3 regions of the Xanthomonas sp. NCPPB 2933 genome follow, and region 2 is predicted to be linked to each of the others. Evidence: predicted binding sites of a transcription regulator. Region 2 holds the regulator's gene; each other region holds the start of a gene.
What was found. The regulator HrcA, encoded in region 2, represses chaperone genes, less so after heat shock. The targets are predictions, from matches to a motif close to TTNGCACTCNNNNNNNNNGAGTGCNAA.

Region 1 (5,674 bases), 2.6 Mb from region 2:
GGCCATTGGGCGAGGGATAGGTGATGTACTCGGCCACGATGTCCGGGTCGGTGAACTCCACTTGCGTGGCGAGCGCGTAGTTGGGGCTCAGCGATTCCAGGATCGCCGCCGCACTTAACCCGGCCACCGCGAACGCCGCAGCGCGGTCGAGAAAATCGCGCCGGCTGAGTTTGCCGTGCACATAGCCGTCGTACAGCGCGAGCAGATCGGGGTGGAAATCCTGAGCGGTCAAACGGCGCATCGGCGTTCTCCTGAGGAATGGCTGGACTGCGTGCGCAAGTGCGCGCACATACGCAGCGCAGAAAGCGGCATCAGTTTTACGACACAACACCGCATCCAGCCGAGCATGCCGATGCGTCTGCAGCGGCGCAAGCAAGCCTCGTTCGTACCCGGAAGACCACCACGGCACGCCCAACGCGATCGGCTAGCCCTCACCGGCGCAAGCGGACTTCTACAACAGCGCGTGCAGCCCATGTCGTGATTTCAGCGACGCATCGACCTCCCCCACATGTCGACGCCCACAAAAAAACCCCGCCTTTCGGCGGGGTCCTTTTTTGATGCAACAACCGATGGGGCTGGATCAGAAATCCATACCGCCCATGCCGCCCATGCCGCCACCGCCGCCGGGCATTGCCGGCTCGTCCTTCTTCGGGGCATCGGCCACCATGGCTTCGGTGGTGATCATCAGGCCGGCGATCGAAGCTGCGTTCTGCAGCGCCGAACGGGTGACCTTGGTCGGGTCCAGGATGCCGAACTCGACCATGTCGCCGAACTCGCCGTTGGCCGCGTTGTAACCGTAGTTGCCGGTGCCTTCCTTGACCTTGTTCAGGATCACGGACGGCTCTTCGCCGGCATTGGCCACGATTTCGCGCAGCGGGGCTTCCATGGCGCGCAGGGCGATCTGGATGCCGTGGGTCTGGTCTTCGTTGGCACCGGTCAGGTTACCGACCGCCACCAGCGCACGCACCAGGGCCACACCGCCGCCCGGGACCACGCCTTCTTCGACGGCTGCACGGGTGGCGTGCAGGGCGTCTTCGACGCGGGCCTTCTTTTCCTTCATTTCGATTTCGGTCGAAGCGCCGACCTTGATCACTGCAACGCCGCCGGCCAGCTTGGCCACGCGTTCCTGCAGCTTCTCGCGGTCGTAATCGGACGAGGTGTCTTCGATCTGGGTCTTGATCTGGCCAACGCGGGCTTCGATCGTGGCCGAGTCGCCGGCGCCGTCGATGATGGTGGTGTTCTCCTTGGAGACCTGCACCTTCTTCGCACGGCCCAGGTCCTTGATGGTGGCCTTCTCCAGCGCCAGACCCACTTCCTCGGAGATCACGGTGCCGCCGGTCAGCACGGCCATGTCTTCCAGCATCGCCTTGCGACGGTCGCCGAAGCCCGGTGCCTTGACGGCCACGACCTTGACGATGCCACGGATGGTGTTGACCACCAGGGTCGCCAGCGCTTCGCCTTCGACTTCTTCAGCCACGATCAGCAGCGGCTTGCCGGCCTTGGCCACGCCTTCCAGCACGGGCAGCAGGTCGCGCACGTTGGAGATCTTCTTGTCGTGCAGCAGGATGAACGGGTCGTCCAGATCGGCCGACTGGCTCTGCTGGTTGTTGATGAAGTACGGGGAGAGGTAGCCGCGATCGAACTGCATGCCCTCGACCACGTCCAGCTCGTTTTCCAGGCCCGAGCCTTCTTCAACGGTGATCACGCCTTCCTTGCCGACCTTCTGCATCGCTTCGGCAATGATGTTGCCGATCGATTCGTCCGAGTTGGCCGAGATGGTGCCGACCTGGGCAATCGCCTTGTCGTCGGTGGTGGGCTTGGAGATGTTCTTCAGCTCGATGACGGCGGCCTTGACGGCCTGGTCGATACCGCGCTTGAGGTCCATCGGGTTCATGCCGGCGGCCACAGCCTTGGCGCCTTCGCGGATCAGGGCCTGGGCCAGCACGGTGGCGGTGGTGGTGCCGTCGCCGGCGTTGTCGTTGGTGCGCGACGCAACTTCCTTCACCATCTGCGCGCCCATGTTCTCGAACTTGTCAGCCAGTTCGATTTCCTTGGCGACGGAGACGCCGTCCTTGGTGATGGTCGGCGCGCCGAAGCTCTTTTCGAGCACGACGTTGCGGCCCTTCGGGCCCAGGGTTGCCTTGACGGCATTGGCGAGAACGTTGACGCCACGGACCATACGGGTACGTGCGTCTTCACCGAAACGAATGTCTTTAGCAGCCATTTGTTGTAACTCCGGAATTTGGGATTAGGGATTGGGGATTGGCTAGAGCGGGGTTCGGGGGAGATGCGGGATCAGCTGCGCCAAGCGCAGTGGCCAATCCCGAATCCCCACTCCCGAATCCCGCGGGCAACGGCTATCAGCCGATGACCGCCAGGATGTCGTCTTCGCGCAGCACCTTGTACTCGATGCCCTCGGCCTTGTAGCTGCTGCCGGCGTACTGGCCGTAGATGACCTTGTCGCCGACCTTGACCACCGGCGCGCGCAGGCTGCCGTTGTCCAGGGGCTTGCCGGCGCCAATGGCGACGACTTCACCCTTGGTGGACTTTTCCTTGGCCGAATCCGGAATCACGATCCCGCCGGCGGAAACTTCGTCGGCTTCGATCGGCTTGACTACAACGCGGTCGTGAAGCGGCTTGATGCTCATAGAGAAAGACCCTCTTAAGTGATTGATTGGTCTGGAAATTATCGGCGATGTTAGCACTCGTATGTGACGACTGCCAGCACAGCGCGCGGAAAAAACCCGACAGAGCGGGTGCGGGCCAAAGATTGTGCTGCGCGGGCGGCTTTCAAGGGCTAGGGGCAAAAAAATTTCGACAAGCGCTTCCCCGCGAGGGACCAAGAGCGGCCGACAAAACGTAGCGAGCGGTTGTCAGGTGGGCGCGGACGGCGCGGAGGAACCGCAGTGTACGAGTGGTACATGAGGAGTCCGAGCACCGGCCGCGCCCGCCTGGCAGACGCGCAGTAGTTTTGTCGGTCGCTCTAGAATTGGAACCAGGTTCCACCGATTGTCATGCACACGTTTTACAGTCGGCAACGCATTCCCCGATCACAAGGAGCTGTCGATGAGGTTGCCGTCCCGTGCTGTGTCCCTGAGCTGCGTGCTTCCCCTGGCCTGTGCGTTCGCACTGGCCATCCCCACCGCCCACGCCGCGGTGTTCATCAACGAACTGCACTACGACGACGCGGGCGCCTCCGGCGACAGCGGCGAAGCCGTGGAAGTGGTGGCCACCGCCGGCGAATCGCTGAGCGGCTACCGCATCTATCTGTACAACGGCAGCGCGCCGAGCGCGGCCACGGTCTATGCCAACACGGCGGTGCCGGCCGGCAGTCTGGTCAGCTGCGGCAGCCAGGTGCGCGTGGCCACGGTCAGCTATGCCAGCAACGGCGTGCAGAACGGGCCCAACGACGGTGTGGCGCTGGTGGACCCGAGCGGTCAGCTGGTGCAGTTCCTCAGTTACGAAGGCGCCATCACCGGCAGCGGGGGCCCGGCCGCCGGCGTCACCAGCCAGAACCTGCCGGTCAGCGAGAGCAACAGCAGCGCGGTCGGCAGTTCGCTGCAACTCACCGGCACCGGCAGCAGCGCGGCGAATTTCAGCTGGGCCGGCTCGTCGGCGCAGACGTTTGGCGCGTGCAATCGCGGCCAGACCTTCAACAGCAGCGGCGGTGGCGGCGAAACCGGCGCTGCGCCTTCGATCACCAGCACCACCCCGACCCAGGGCGCCACCAACTTCCCGGCGGCCGGCGATCTGAGCGTGGGCTTCAGCGAGGCGGTGACGCTGAGCAGCGGCGCCTTCGCGCTGAGCTGCGCCAGCTCCGGCACGGTGGCGCTGAGCTACCCGACCAGCGGTACCCGCTTCAGCCTGTCCACCAACACGGCGTTGGTCGGCGGCGAGCGCTGCACCCTGGCGATCACCGCCAGCGCCATCCGCGACGCCAGCGGGCTGAGCCCGGCCGCCAACCAGTCCATCGCCTTCACCGTGGCCACGGCCAGCGGCGGCGGCACCGGCTACTACTCGCGGGTGAACACCGCCAATGCCAGCCAGCTGCGTTGCTCGCTGCACACCGTGATCAAGGGCCACACGGTCTATCCGTACAGCGGCTCGGGCACCAGCACCTGGACCATTCTGGAAATGGCCGACGAAGATCCCAACAACAGCGGCCGGATCCTGGACGCCTACCGCAACCGCAGCTATGCCAAGGGCAGTGACCGCGCCGGCACCGGCAGCGGGCTGACCTACAACCGCGAGCACACCTGGCCCAACTCGCTGGGCTTCGGCAGCGCCAGCGGCGACAAGGGCCTGCCGTATGCGCCCTACACCGACACCCACATGCTGTATCTGACCGACACCGGCTTCAACGCCGACCGCGGCAACAAGCCCTACGCCACCTGCACCAGCAGCTGCGGCGAGCGGGTGACCGAGGTCAACGACGGCAGTGGCGGCGGCAGCGGGCGCTATCCGGGCAATTCCAACTGGGTGCGCACGCCCGACGGCAACGGTGGCACCTTCGAAGTGTGGGGCAAGCGCAAGGGCGACATGGCACGCGCGGTGATGTACATGGCGATCCGCTACGAGGGCGGCCTTGATGCGGCCACCGGGCAGTCCGAGCCGGACCTGGAGCTCACCGACGACCGCAGCAAGATCGTGCAGACCTCTGCCTCCCCGGCCTACATGGGGCTGTTGTCCACGCTGCTGGCCTGGCACCAGGCCGACCCGCCGGACGATGCCGAGCGCGCGCGCAACCAGGTGGTTTTCAGCTTCCAGGGCAATCGCAACCCGTTCGTGGATCACCCCGAATGGGCGACATCGAGCCTGTTCACCTCGGCCAAGCCGGCCAGCTGCCAACTGGCCAATTGATCCATCCCGGCCCGGCGCCCAGTGCGTCGGGCCGGTGATGTGGTTCACCGGCCAATCGGCTTTGGATGCAGCTCGAATGCCGGCCTGGCGACATTATCCTGGCCAACGTTCCATTCGCGCCCTGGACCACCGCAGCGGTGGCGCTCCCGCGCAGCCGGTCATCGCACCGAACCTTGCCGGTCATCAGCGCCCGACTGCCAATACGCGGCCCGCATCGATTGCCGGAAGCTGTATTCCGCGAAGTCAACGCCGCGTTCCGGAACGTGCGGTCGATCCCGCGTAAGCGAAGGATTACACTGCGCAGCTACGTGAGCGCCTCTTCCCTCCATGTGTTGTTCAGTACCTGCCCGGATGCCGACAGCGCCGATCGCATTGCGCACGCGCTGCTCAACGAACGCCTGGCCGCCTGCGTCACGCAGGTGCCCGGCGTGCAGTCGCTGTACCGCTGGAATGGGACGATCGAGCGCAGTCAGGAAGTGCAGCTGTTGATCAAAACCTGGGAAGACCGCCTGCCCGACGCCATTGCGCGGCTGCAGGCACTGCATCCGTATGAACTGCCGGAGGCGGTTGCGGTCCAAGCCAGCGCCGGGCTGCCGGCATATCTCGATTGGGTCCGGGCCGAAACCCGCAAGGAATCCTGACGTCCATGAAGTCTCTGTCCCGCTGGATCGCCCGCTGCGCATTGCTGGCCGTACCGTTGTTCGCAGCCCCGCTGGCGCTGCTGGCGCCATTGCCCGCGCAGGCCGCCGTCACCGAGGCCGACCTGCTGCCGGTGGATCAGGCATTCACGCTGAGCGCCACGGCCGATAGCCGC
Region 2 (5,674 bases):
GCGCTGGGTGGACGTGTAGTCCCAACGCTGCGCATGGAACGGGTCGGGGATCGAAGGAGTGCCCAGCAACGCGCTGACCTGCTGCTTGCTCTGGCCGACCTGGAGTTGCTCCACGGCATTCTGTTTGATCAGATTGCCCTGGTAGATCGGCTGCTTGTAGATGATGCCGCAGCCAGCGGTGGAAAGAGCAACGGCGGCGACCAGCAGGAGATTGCGCATCGGGGATTAAGTGCTGAGGAAATCACGCCGATGATACACTCCCCCCGGTCGCCGCGACCCGTTTGAAGGCAGCTGGCGCTAAATCGCCAATGAACGGAGAACGTATGGAAACCCACGACCTGCGCAAAGTCGGGCTCAAGGTGACCCATCCGCGGATGCGGATACTGGAATTGCTCGAACAAAAGAGCAATCACCATCACCTCAGCGCAGAAGACATCTATCGCCAGCTACTCGACCACGGCGACGAAATCGGTCTGGCCACCGTGTATCGGGTGCTGACCCAGTTCGAGGCTGCCGGCCTGGTGCTGAAGCACAATTTCGAAGGCGGCCAGGCCGTCTATGAGCTGGATCGCGGTGGCCACCACGACCATATGGTCGATGTGGATACCGGCCACGTGATCGAGTTCGAAAGCGAAGAGATCGAGGCGTTGCAGCGCCAGATCGCCGCCCAGCACGGTTACGAGCTGGAAGAGCATTCGTTGGTGCTGTACGTGCGCAAGAAGCGCGTGCGCTAAACCCGGCGCGCAGCACGGCGGCAACGACAAGGCGGCTTCGGCCGCCTTGTGCGTTTGCAGACGGTAGCCGCCTCGACAACGCCGAGCGTGTCGCCCGGCAACCGGGCCGATTACGCGCTCTGCAGCAGCTTGCGTGCGGCCGCGCGAGCCTCTTTGCTCACTTCCACACCGCCCAGCATGCGCGCCAGTTCTTCCTGACGGGCCTGCGGGCCGAGCAGTTCGACCGCGCTCTGGGTCATGCCGTCCACCGGCGCCTTGCTGACCCGGTAATGCGCGTGGCCCTTGGCGGCGACCTGCGGCAAGTGGGTGACGCATAGCACCTGGCGCTCTTCGCCCAGAGCGCGCAGCTTTTGCCCGACGATGTCGGCCACCGCGCCGCCGATACCGGAATCGACTTCGTCGAAGACCATGGTCGGCACGCTGTCCAGCCCGAGTGCGGCGACTTCGATCGCCAGCGAAATCCGCGACAGCTCGCCGCCGGAGGCGACTTTGCGCAACGCGCGCGGCGGTTGCCCGGCGTTGGCGGCGACCAGAAATTCCACCCGCTCGGCGCCGTTGGGATCCGGGCGCAGGGTGTCCTGCGGCTGCAACTGGATCAGGAACTGCCCGCCGCCCATGCCCAGCTCGCCGATCAGCGTGGTGGTGGCGGCCGACAAGGAGTCTGCCGCGGTAGTGCGGCTGGCGCTGAGGGCCGCGGCGGCGTTGCGCCAGACGTCGGTTGCGGTGGCGATGTGCTTGTCCAGCTGCTGCAGGCGTTCGTCTGCGCCGCGCAGGCTTTCCACTTCCTGGCTCATGCGGTCGCGCTGCGCGGCCAGTTCGTCCGGGGTCACGCGGTGCTTGCGCGCCAGATCGTGCAGACGGCCGAGCCGGCGTTCCATGGCTTCGAACTGGGCCGGGTCGGCGTCCAGGTCGTCGCGTACGCGGTCGAGCAGGGCCAGCGCTTCGTCGATCTGGATTGCGGCACTGTCCAGCAGTGCGTCCACCTCCCCAAGGCGCGGCTCGTGTTCGGCGACGCGGGCCAGGTCGTGGCGGCTGCCTTGCAGCAGGCCCAGCGCCGATGCGCCATCGTCGCCGTTGAGCTGCTGGACGACGCTTTCACAGGCGCCGATCAGCGCGGTGGCATGCGCCTGACGACGATGATTGATGTCCAGCGCGGCAATTGCGGCCGGGTCCAGGTCTTCGCGTTCGAGTTCGCCCAATTGGTGTTCGAGGAAGCCGATACGGTCGGAGACATCGCCCTGCGCCGAGAGCGCATCGCGCTCGTCCAGCAGCGCCTGCCACTGCCGGCTTGCCTGGCGCACCTGTTCGCGCTGCGCGCTGTTGCGTGCGTAGGCGTCGAGCAGGGTGAGCTGGCTGTGGCGGGCCATCAAGGCCTGGTGCTCGTGCTGGCCGTGGATTTCCACCAGCCGTGACGCCAGCTCGGACAGCTGCGAAGAGGTGACCGGGCGGCCGTTGATCCAGGCGCGCGAGCCGCCATCGGCGCGGATGATGCGGCGCAGCTGGCATTGCGCGTCGTCGTCCAGTTCGTTGTCGGCCAGCCAGGTCAGGCCGGGGTGTTCGCTGGGCAGCTGGAATTCGGCCGAGAGCTCGGCGCGGTCGGCACCGTGGCGGACCACGCCGCTATCGGCGCGCAGGCCGGACAGAAAGCCCAACGCGTCCACCATCAGCGACTTGCCGGCGCCGGTTTCGCCGGAGACCACGGTCATGCCCGGTCCGAATTCCAGTTCGGTGGCGCGGACGACGGCGAAATCCTTGATGGAGAGGTGTCTGAGCATGGGATCGAGTGTGAACGCTTTGGGCAAGCTTAGGGTGGGAGGGGCGGCGAGGGAATGAGACCCTTGCCAATCACGGGGCCAGAGATTATCTATGCCCAGTCTCACCGGATGATCCCATGCGCGCGTCACAGTCCCCAACGCTCGACCCCCGCGCACGCCAGCTGCTACGCACGCTGATTGCCCGCTACATCCGCGACGGCGAGCCGGTGGGCTCCAAGACGCTGGCCCAGCATGCGGGGCTGGATGTCAGCCCGGCCACCATCCGCAATATTCTGGCCGACCTGGAAGATGTGGGGCTGCTCAGCTCTCCGCACACCTCGGCCGGGCGCATTCCTACCGCGCACGGCTACCGCGTGTTCGTCGACAGCCTGGTGCAGATGCAGCCGCCGGGCGAGGAAGAAGTGCGCCGCCTGCGCGCCGAGCTTGCCAGCGGCAACGGGACTCAATCGTTGCTGGGCAGCGCCTCGCAGATGCTGTCGGCGATGAGCCACTTCGTCGGCGTGGTCAGCGCGCCGCGGCGCGAGCAGTTCGCCTTCCGGCACATCGATTTCGTGGCGCTGGATGCGCGGCGGGTGCTGGCGATTCTGGTGTTTGCCGACAACGAGGTGCAGAACCGGGTGATCGAGCCGCGCCGCGCCTACGAGCCGGCCGAGCTGGAGCGGGTGGCCAATTACCTCAATGCGCAGTTTGCCGGGCGCGCGCTATCGGATATCCGCGCCTCGCTGCTGCGCGAGCTGCGCGTGGCCAAGAACGAGATGGAGCAGCTGCTGGCGCACAGCGTGGACCTGGCCAGCGAGGCGCTGGTGCCGGCCGAGGCCGACGACATGGTGATGGCCGGGCAGACCCGGCTGATGGGTGTGCACGACCTGTCGGACCTGGACCGGCTGCGCGAGCTGTTCGAGGCCTTCGCCAGCAAGCGCGAGATCCTGCAGCTGCTCGAACGCACCATCCAGGCCCCTGGCGTGCGCATCTTCATCGGCGAGGAGACCGGCATGGTGTCGCTGGAAGACGTCTCGCTGGTCACCGCACCGTATGCCGCCAATGGCCAGGTGCTGGGCGTGCTGGGGGTGATCGGGCCCAAACGCATGGCCTACGACCGCCTGATTCCGCTGGTGCAGACCGCCGCCCAGGTGCTGGGCGCGGCCATGGAACCACCCGCATCGCGATAACCGGAGTCGATCGGGGCGATCGTTTTGCTTGAAACGCGCGCGGGCGCCCACATACGGGGTGACGTTGGGGCGGGCGTTCCGCCGGCCCGGGAACTGTGCACATGAACCAAGACCACTCCGAATTCGACTCCGAAGACCTGTCCCAGAACCCACCCGAGACCGATCCGCTCAAGGCCGAGATCGAATCGCTGCGCAGCGAGATCGCGCTGGTCAAGGCCGACGCCCTGCGCGAGCGCGCCGATCTGGAAAACCAACGCAAGCGCATCGCCCGCGATGTCGACAATGCACGCAAGTTCGCCAACGAGAAGCTGCTGGGCGAGCTGTTGCCGGTGTTCGACAGCCTGGATGCGGGCCTGACCGCTGCCGGCAGCCAACCTAGCCCGCTGCGCGATGGTCTGGACATGACCTACAAGCAGCTGCTCAAGGTCGCTGCCGACAATGGTTTGACCCTGCTCGATCCGGTCGGCCAGCCGTTCAACCCGGACCAGCACCAGGCGATCAGCCAGGGCGAGGCCGAGGGCATCGCGCCGGGCCACGTGGTGCAGGTGTTCCAGAAAGGCTATTTGCTCAACGATCGCCTGCTGCGCCCGGCCCTGGTGGTCGTGGCCAAGCACGACTGAAGGCTGCTGCCGGCTGAACTGGCCGGCGCGGACGCGGAACGCAGATTCGTACAGGTGGCTTGAACACCTGCGCACCACCCCCACATCTCAGCCAGACCCGGCGTCGCCGGAAACAGCTACAGAATCATCAGGAGCGTATCCATGGGCAAGATCATTGGTATTGACCTCGGCACCACGAACTCGTGCGTGTCGATCATGGACGGCGGCAAGGCCCGCGTCATCGAAAATTCCGAGGGCGATCGCACCACGCCTTCGATCGTCGCCTACACCAAGGACGGCGAAGTGCTGGTCGGTGCCTCGGCCAAGCGCCAGGCGGTCACCAACCCGAAGAACACCTTCTACGCGGTGAAGCGCCTGATCGGCCGCAAGTTCACCGATGCCGAAGTGCAGAAGGACATCTCGCACGTGCCGTACGGCATCCTCGCCCACGACAATGGCGATGCCTGGGTGCAGACCAGCGATGGCAAGCGTATGGCGCCGCAGGAAATCTCTGCGCGCGTGCTGGAAAAGATGAAGAAGACCGCCGAGGATTTCCTGGGCGAGAAGGTCACCGAGGCCGTGATCACGGTGCCGGCGTACTTCAACGACAGCCAGCGTCAGGCCACCAAGGACGCCGGCCGCATCGCCGGTCTGGACGTCAAGCGCATCATCAACGAGCCGACCGCTGCAGCCCTGGCCTATGGCCTGGACAAGAACGGCGGCGACCGCAAGATTGCGGTGTACGACCTGGGCGGCGGCACCTTCGACGTGTCGATCATCGAAATCGCCGAAGTCGATGGCGAGAAGCAGTTCGAAGTGCTGGCCACCAATGGCGACACCTTCCTGGGCGGCGAAGACTTCGACAACCGCGTCATCGAGTATCTGGTCGACGAATTCAACAAGGATCAGGGCATCGATCTGCGTAAGGATCCGTTGGCGCTGCAACGCCTGAAGGACGCCGCAGAGCGCGCCAAGATCGAGCTGTCGACCAGCCAGCAGACCGAAGTGAACCTGCCGTACGTCACCGCCGATGCATCGGGCCCGAAGCACCTCAACATCAAGTTGACCCGTGCCAAGCTCGAAGCGTTGGTGGAAGACCTGGTCAAGAAGTCGATCGAGCCGTGCCGCACCGCGTTGAACGATGCCGGCCTGCGTGCCAGCGACGTCAACGAAGTGATCCTAGTCGGCGGTCAGACCCGCATGCCGAAGGTGCAGCAGGCGGTTGCCGATTTCTTCGGCAAGGAACCGCGCAAGGACGTCAACCCGGACGAAGCCGTGGCCGTTGGCGCCGCGATCCAGGGCGGCGTGCTGGCCGGCGACGTCAAGGACGTGCTGCTGCTGGACGTGACCCCGCTTTCGCTGGGTATCGAAACCATGGGCGGCGTGTTCACCAAGAT
Region 3 (5,674 bases), 1.3 Mb from region 2:
CAGGCACCGTTGGCGACATTGGCCGATAGCTATGGCAGTTCTTTTACCCTGCACGGGCTGGATCTGCTGCATTCTGCGATGGTGCTGGTCGGCACCCTGGTCCTGGGTTGGCTGGGCGCCTGGCTGGTGACCGGCCATTTCCTTCGCCAGACCCGTCCCACCGAGACCTGAGGCCTGCCATGCATCCACCAGATCTCAAACACCTGATCAGCGACGCGCCGCGCGTGATGGTGGTCGATGGCTCGAAGCTGGTGCGCAAGCTGATTGCCGATGTGCTGACCCGCGACCTGCCGAATGTGCAGGTGATCGGCTGCTCCAGCATTGCCGAGGCGCGTCAGGCGCTGGAAGCCGGCACGGTGGATCTGGTCACCACCTCGCTGTCGCTGCCCGACGGCGATGGCCTGACCCTGGCGCGCAGCGTGCGCGAAGCGGCCGGCCAGGCCTACGTGCCGGTGATCGTGGTCTCCGGCGATGCGCAGCAGCATCTGGTGGAGCGTCGCTTCACCGAGTACGTCACCGATTATTTCGACAAGGCACTGGGCCACGAAGCCCTGGCGACCTTCATCCGCGGCTACGTGCAGCCCGAGCCGATCGTCGGCGCGACCGTGCTGTACATCGAAGACAGCCGCGTGGTGGCGGAGGCGACCAAGCGCATGCTCGAGCGCCAGAGCCTGAAGGTCATCCATGTGCTCACCGCCGAAGACGCCTTCGCACTGCTCACCGCCGAATCGCTGGGCCGCACCGAGCGCCGCATCGACGTGGTGCTGACCGATGTGACCCTGAAAGGCGAGCTCAACGGCCGCGACGTGGTCGAGCGCATCCGCATCGATTTCGCCTACGGCAAGCGCCGCCTGCCGGTGCTGGTGATGACCGGCGACACCAACCCGCGCAACCAGTCCGAACTGCTACGCGCCGGCGCCAACGATCTGGTGCAAAAACCCATTGAAGAGCGGCTGCTGGTGACCAAGGTGTTGTTCCAGCTGCGCCTGGCACGGCTTGAGGATCAGGCTGTCACGCTATGACTGAAATGTTAGATGTGGCCGAAGTAGAAGCACGTATCCAGCTGGAACCGTCGTGGAAGGCGCGCGTGGGCGATTGGTTGCTGCGCCCGGAAATGCAGGAACTGTCCGCCTTCCTACGTCAGCGCAAGGCGGCTGGCGCGCGGGTGTTTCCACCCGGCCCGCAGATCTTTGCCGCTTTCGATGCCACCCCGTTCGAGCAGGTCAAGGTGGTGATCCTGGGCCAGGACCCGTATCACGGCGAAGGCCAGGCGCATGGGCTGTGCTTTTCGGTGTTGCCCGGCGTGCCGGTGCCGCCGTCGCTGCTCAACATCTACAAAGAGATTCAGGACGACCTGGGCATCGCACGACCGGACCACGGCTATCTGATGCCGTGGGCGCGCCAGGGCGTGCTGCTGCTCAATGCGGTGCTGACGGTGGAGCAGGGGCGTGCCGGCGCGCACCAGAACAAGGGCTGGGAAGGCTTTACCGATCACGTTGTGGAAACGCTCAACCGCGAGCGCGAAGGCCTGGTGTTCCTGCTGTGGGGCAGTTATGCGCAGTCCAAGGGCAAGGTCATCGACCAGGCGCGCCATCGCGTGTTCAAGGCCCCGCATCCCTCGCCGTTGTCGGCGCACCGCGGCTTTCTGGGCTGCCAGCACTTTTCCAAGACCAACGACCATCTGCAGCGGCGCGGGCTCGGCCCGATCGACTGGTCGCTCCCACCGCGTAACGCGCTTGACACCACGCCCGCCCGCGGCTGAACAGGTCGGGCGGCACCGCATTTCGCATTGCTTTTGTCACGGTCTTCGCAGCGTGGCGGTGATAACTTATCCATCGATTCGTGGAGTTGGCCGCTGGAACGCCGGTATGGTCAAAAGCCCGAACGTCCTATAAATGGAACGCTGGGAACTCTTACTGTACCCGGCAGTCCAATAGTTCGACTGCTAAGATGGTGCCTATGAACCAGACTACCTCGACTGCCCTTGTGGCAAACAATCTCCCGATTCCCAGTGCGCTCGGTTCGCTGGACGCCTACATCGGTGCCGTGCACCAGATCCCGGTGCTGTCGGTCGATGAGGAACAGAATCTCGCCCGTCGTTTCCGCGACGAGCTGGATCTGGACGCCGCGCGCGAACTGGTCCATTCCCACCTGCGCTTCGTGGTGCATGTGGCCCGCGGCTATAACGGCTACGGCCTGCCGCTGGGCGATCTGATCCAGGAAGGCAACATCGGCCTGATGAAGGCGGTCAAGCGTTTCGACCCGGAAATGGGCGTACGCCTGGTCAGCTTCGCAGTGCACTGGATCCGTGCCGAAATGCACGAGTTCATTTTGAAGAACTGGCGCATCGTCAAGGTCGCCACGACCAAGGCGCAGCGCAAGCTGTTCTTCAACCTGCGCAAGTCCAAGACCCGCTTGGGTTGGCTCAATGCCTCCGAAGTGACTGCGGTCGCCAAGGACCTGAACGTCTCCGAGCGCGAAGTGATGGAGATGGAGTCGCGTCTGTCCGGTCGCGACATCGGCTTCGATGCCTCGTCCGATGAGGACGACGATCATGGCCCGCCGTCGCCGGTGAGCTACCTGGTCGCCAACGAGGAAGACCCGTCGCAGGCCTACGAGCGTCACGACAGCGAAGACAACCAGCTGCAGCTGTTGCGCGAAGGGCTGTCCGGTCTGGATACGCGTTCGCGCGACATCGTCAAGCGCCGTTGGCTGGATTCCGACTCCAAGGTGACCTTGCAGGAGCTAGCCGACGAGTACGGCGTGTCGGCCGAGCGGATTCGCCAGATCGAGGCGAACGCGCTGAAGAAGATGAAGGCACTGTTCGTCGCTTGATCGGTTCGATCACGCGCGTCAGGTTGCAAAAACGGCCCGGTTTTCCGGGCCGTTTGCGTTGCAGGTGTGCAGTTTTCATGTCCTTCAAGAAGCTGACGAACCGTCAGGATGATGCGCCCGGCATTATCGCTTTTGCCGACGACAGCTATTCCGGCAGACGGGCCACCGGTAGATGCCAGCCATAGCGGATGGCCATGAAGCGCAGGCCGAAACACACGCCCGCACCTGTCGCCAGCGACCAGGCTTGCGGCACGTCGAGCACATGCCCGATCGCGACCAGGCCGCCGCCTGCGAGTGCGGCCACTGCATATAGCTCTGCTTGCAATACCACCGGCGTACGCGCTACCAGCAGATCGCGCGCGATGCCGCCGCCGATGCCGCTGAGCATGCCCAGCAAGGTGGCGCTCAGCGGGCTGAGGTTGTAGTCCAGCGCCTTGCTGGTGCCGTAGACCGCAAACAAGGCCAGCCCGGCTGCGTCGAACAGTTGCACCGGGTTGCGCAGCCGTTCCACCGCGGCATGCCAGCGGAAACCGGCCACCCCGGCCAGGCAGGCGATGAGCAGATACTGCGGATGCACCAACGCAGCCGGCGGGGTGGCGCCGATCAACACATCGCGCACGATCCCGCCGGAGACTGCGGCCGCGCACGACAGCACCAGCACGCCGAACAGATCCAGACGGTTGCGCACCGCCACGGTGGCGCCGCTGAGAGCGAACACGAAGGTGCCGAGCAGATCCAGCAGGAACAGGAGAGTGGTCACGGCGCCGCAGTGGGAACGGGCGGCACAGCATCGCGCACCGCCCGTCGCACTGTCATCCGTCCTTGCTGTTGGGCGGCGGGTCGTCGGTTGCGCCGCCGAAGATGATGCGTGCGGCGCGCTGGTAGCTCCAGTACGCCATTGCCCAGTTCACCAGCACCACGAAGCGGTTGCGGAAGCCGATCAGGAAGTACACGTGCGCGGCCAGCCAGAACCACCAGGCGACGATACCGGACAGCTTGAGCTTGCCCACATGCACGATGGCGGCCATGCGGCCGATGGTGGCCAGATTGCCGTAGTCCTGATAACGGAACGCCGGCGTGGCCTGGCCGCGATGGCGCGCGCGGATCGCCTTGGCGATGTGCTTGCCCATCTGCTTTGCCGCCGGCGCCACGCCCGGCACCGGGCGGCCACCCTGCTGCACCGAGGCCAGGTCGCCACCGACGAAGATCTCCGGGTGGCCGGGCACGCTCAGGTCCGGCTGCACCAGTACGCGACCGGCGCGATCCAGCGGCACGCCCAGCGTGCGCGCTAGCGGCGAGGCGGCCACACCGGCAGCCCAGACGACGGTACGCGCGGGCACGAAGGTGTCGCCGAGTTGATAGCCGAGCGCGTCGATATGCGTCACCGGCGTACCGGTGTGCACTTCCACGCCTAAGCGTTCCAACTGCTTGCGCGCCTTGTCGGTGAGATCTTCCGGGAACGAAGGCAGCACGCGCGGGCCGGCTTCGACCAGACGCACGCGCGCCTGCTGCGGATCGATGTGGCGGAACTCGTCCTTGAGCGTGTGGCGGGCGATTTCGGCCAGCGTGCCGGCCAGTTCCACGCCGGTCGGACCGCCGCCGACCACCGCAAAGCTGAGCCAGGCGGCGCGTGCGGCCGGGTCGGATTCGGCTTCGGCACGCTCGAAGGCCAGCAGCAATTTGCGCCGCAGCACCAGCGCGTCGTACAGCGTTTTCAGGCCTGGCGCATGCTCGGCCCAGTGATCGTTGCCGAAGTAGGCATGGGTGGCGCCGGTGGCCAGCAGCAGCATGTCGTAGCCGAGCGTGTTGCCATCGGCGAGCACCACTTCGCGACGGGTTGGAGCAATTTCGGCCACATCGCCAAGCAGCACTTCGACATTGCGCTGCTCGCGCAGGATGTGCCGCAGCGGCGCTGCGATATCCGGTGCCGACAGGCCGGCGGTGGCCACCTGGTACAGCAACGGCTGGAACAGGTGATGGTTCTGGCGGTCGATCAGGGTGATGCGGATGCCGGGATCGTCGAGCGCGCGGGTCGCCCATAAGCCGGCAAAACCGCCACCAACCACGACCAGATGCAGTGGAGCTTGGGAGGGAGGAGAAGTCATCGTAGAGTCCGATGGAATGCGACGCGGGCTCATCAGCATGCCGTATTTGCACTGAACATGACGCCTGAATTCGGCCTGCCTGCGGCATCATGTCGCATCCCGTCGATCCGGTCACCGCATGTTGTTGCTGCCACCGCCCTTGCCGCCGTTGTCACCTCCGCCGCAATCGCCGTTTCCCTCCTCCACGTCTGCCGCAGCGCCGTCCGCGCCGGCAGTGCGTCCCGTCCGAAAGCGGCTCAGCGGGGTCGCGATCGGCCTGATCGGCCTGGCAGCCTGCGCGATGCTGTTCGGCATGCTGGTGCTCGGGGCGCTTGGCTGGCTGACCGTCACCGGCTGGTCGCTGTTCGCCGATCAGGCGCGCACCGCGCTGCAGGACGATGCGGTGGTGCAGGAGCGGATCGGCCAGATCCACACGATGCGGGTGGATCTGTATCGCACCGGTCTTGCGCCGGGCGGCGATGATTTTGTCTTCAATGTGGAAGGCGATCGTGGCGCGGGGCGGGTGCATGCCACCTGGGTCAGTGCCGGGGCAGAAAGCGAGACGCTGACCAACGGGACGCTCACCATGCGCGATGGCAGCGAATACGCGTTGCCGGGCGCAACTGCTGAAAATACCGAAACCGACTCTGCCGATTCCTGGGAGCAATGAGCATGATCGACAACCCCGACAAACGCATCGCCTTGCTGATCGATGCCGACAACGCGCCGGCCGGCAAGATCGACGTGGTGCTGGC

Region 1: the regulator HrcA is predicted to act here: its motif matches at 2,699-2,725, upstream of AC1PLU_RS03125 (co-chaperone GroES).
Region 3: the regulator HrcA is predicted to act here: its motif matches at 1,923-1,949, upstream of rpoH (RNA polymerase sigma factor RpoH).

What each region holds. Positions count from the first base shown of each region.
Region 1 covers NZ_CM161518.1:719,932-725,605, reverse strand. The annotation lists gene yghX (YghX family hydrolase) at 1-241, opposite strand, end outside; gene groL (chaperonin GroEL) at 581-2,224, opposite strand; gene AC1PLU_RS03125 (co-chaperone GroES) at 2,361-2,648, opposite strand; RNA gene AC1PLU_RS03120 (sX9 sRNA) at 2,848-2,923, opposite strand; gene AC1PLU_RS03115 (endonuclease) at 3,067-4,860, shown strand; gene cutA (divalent-cation tolerance protein CutA) at 5,169-5,501, shown strand; gene AC1PLU_RS03105 (protein-disulfide reductase DsbD family protein) at 5,507-5,674, shown strand, end outside.
Region 2 covers NZ_CM161518.1:3,550,120-3,555,793, reverse strand. The annotation lists gene AC1PLU_RS14580 (outer membrane protein assembly factor BamE) at 1-219, opposite strand, end outside; gene fur (ferric iron uptake transcriptional regulator) at 324-734, shown strand; gene recN (DNA repair protein RecN) at 845-2,509, opposite strand; gene hrcA (heat-inducible transcriptional repressor HrcA) at 2,626-3,678, shown strand; gene grpE (nucleotide exchange factor GrpE) at 3,780-4,298, shown strand; gene dnaK (molecular chaperone DnaK) at 4,440-5,674, shown strand, end outside.
Region 3 covers NZ_CM161518.1:4,810,817-4,816,490, reverse strand. The annotation lists gene ftsX (permease-like cell division protein FtsX) at 1-171, shown strand, start outside; gene AC1PLU_RS20355 (response regulator) at 180-1,022, shown strand; gene ung (uracil-DNA glycosylase) at 1,037-1,762, shown strand; gene rpoH (RNA polymerase sigma factor RpoH) at 1,960-2,835, shown strand; gene AC1PLU_RS20340 (trimeric intracellular cation channel family protein) at 2,981-3,595, opposite strand; gene AC1PLU_RS20335 (NAD(P)/FAD-dependent oxidoreductase) at 3,648-4,940, opposite strand; gene AC1PLU_RS20330 (hypothetical protein) at 5,059-5,589, shown strand; gene AC1PLU_RS20325 (NYN domain-containing protein) at 5,586-5,674, shown strand, end outside.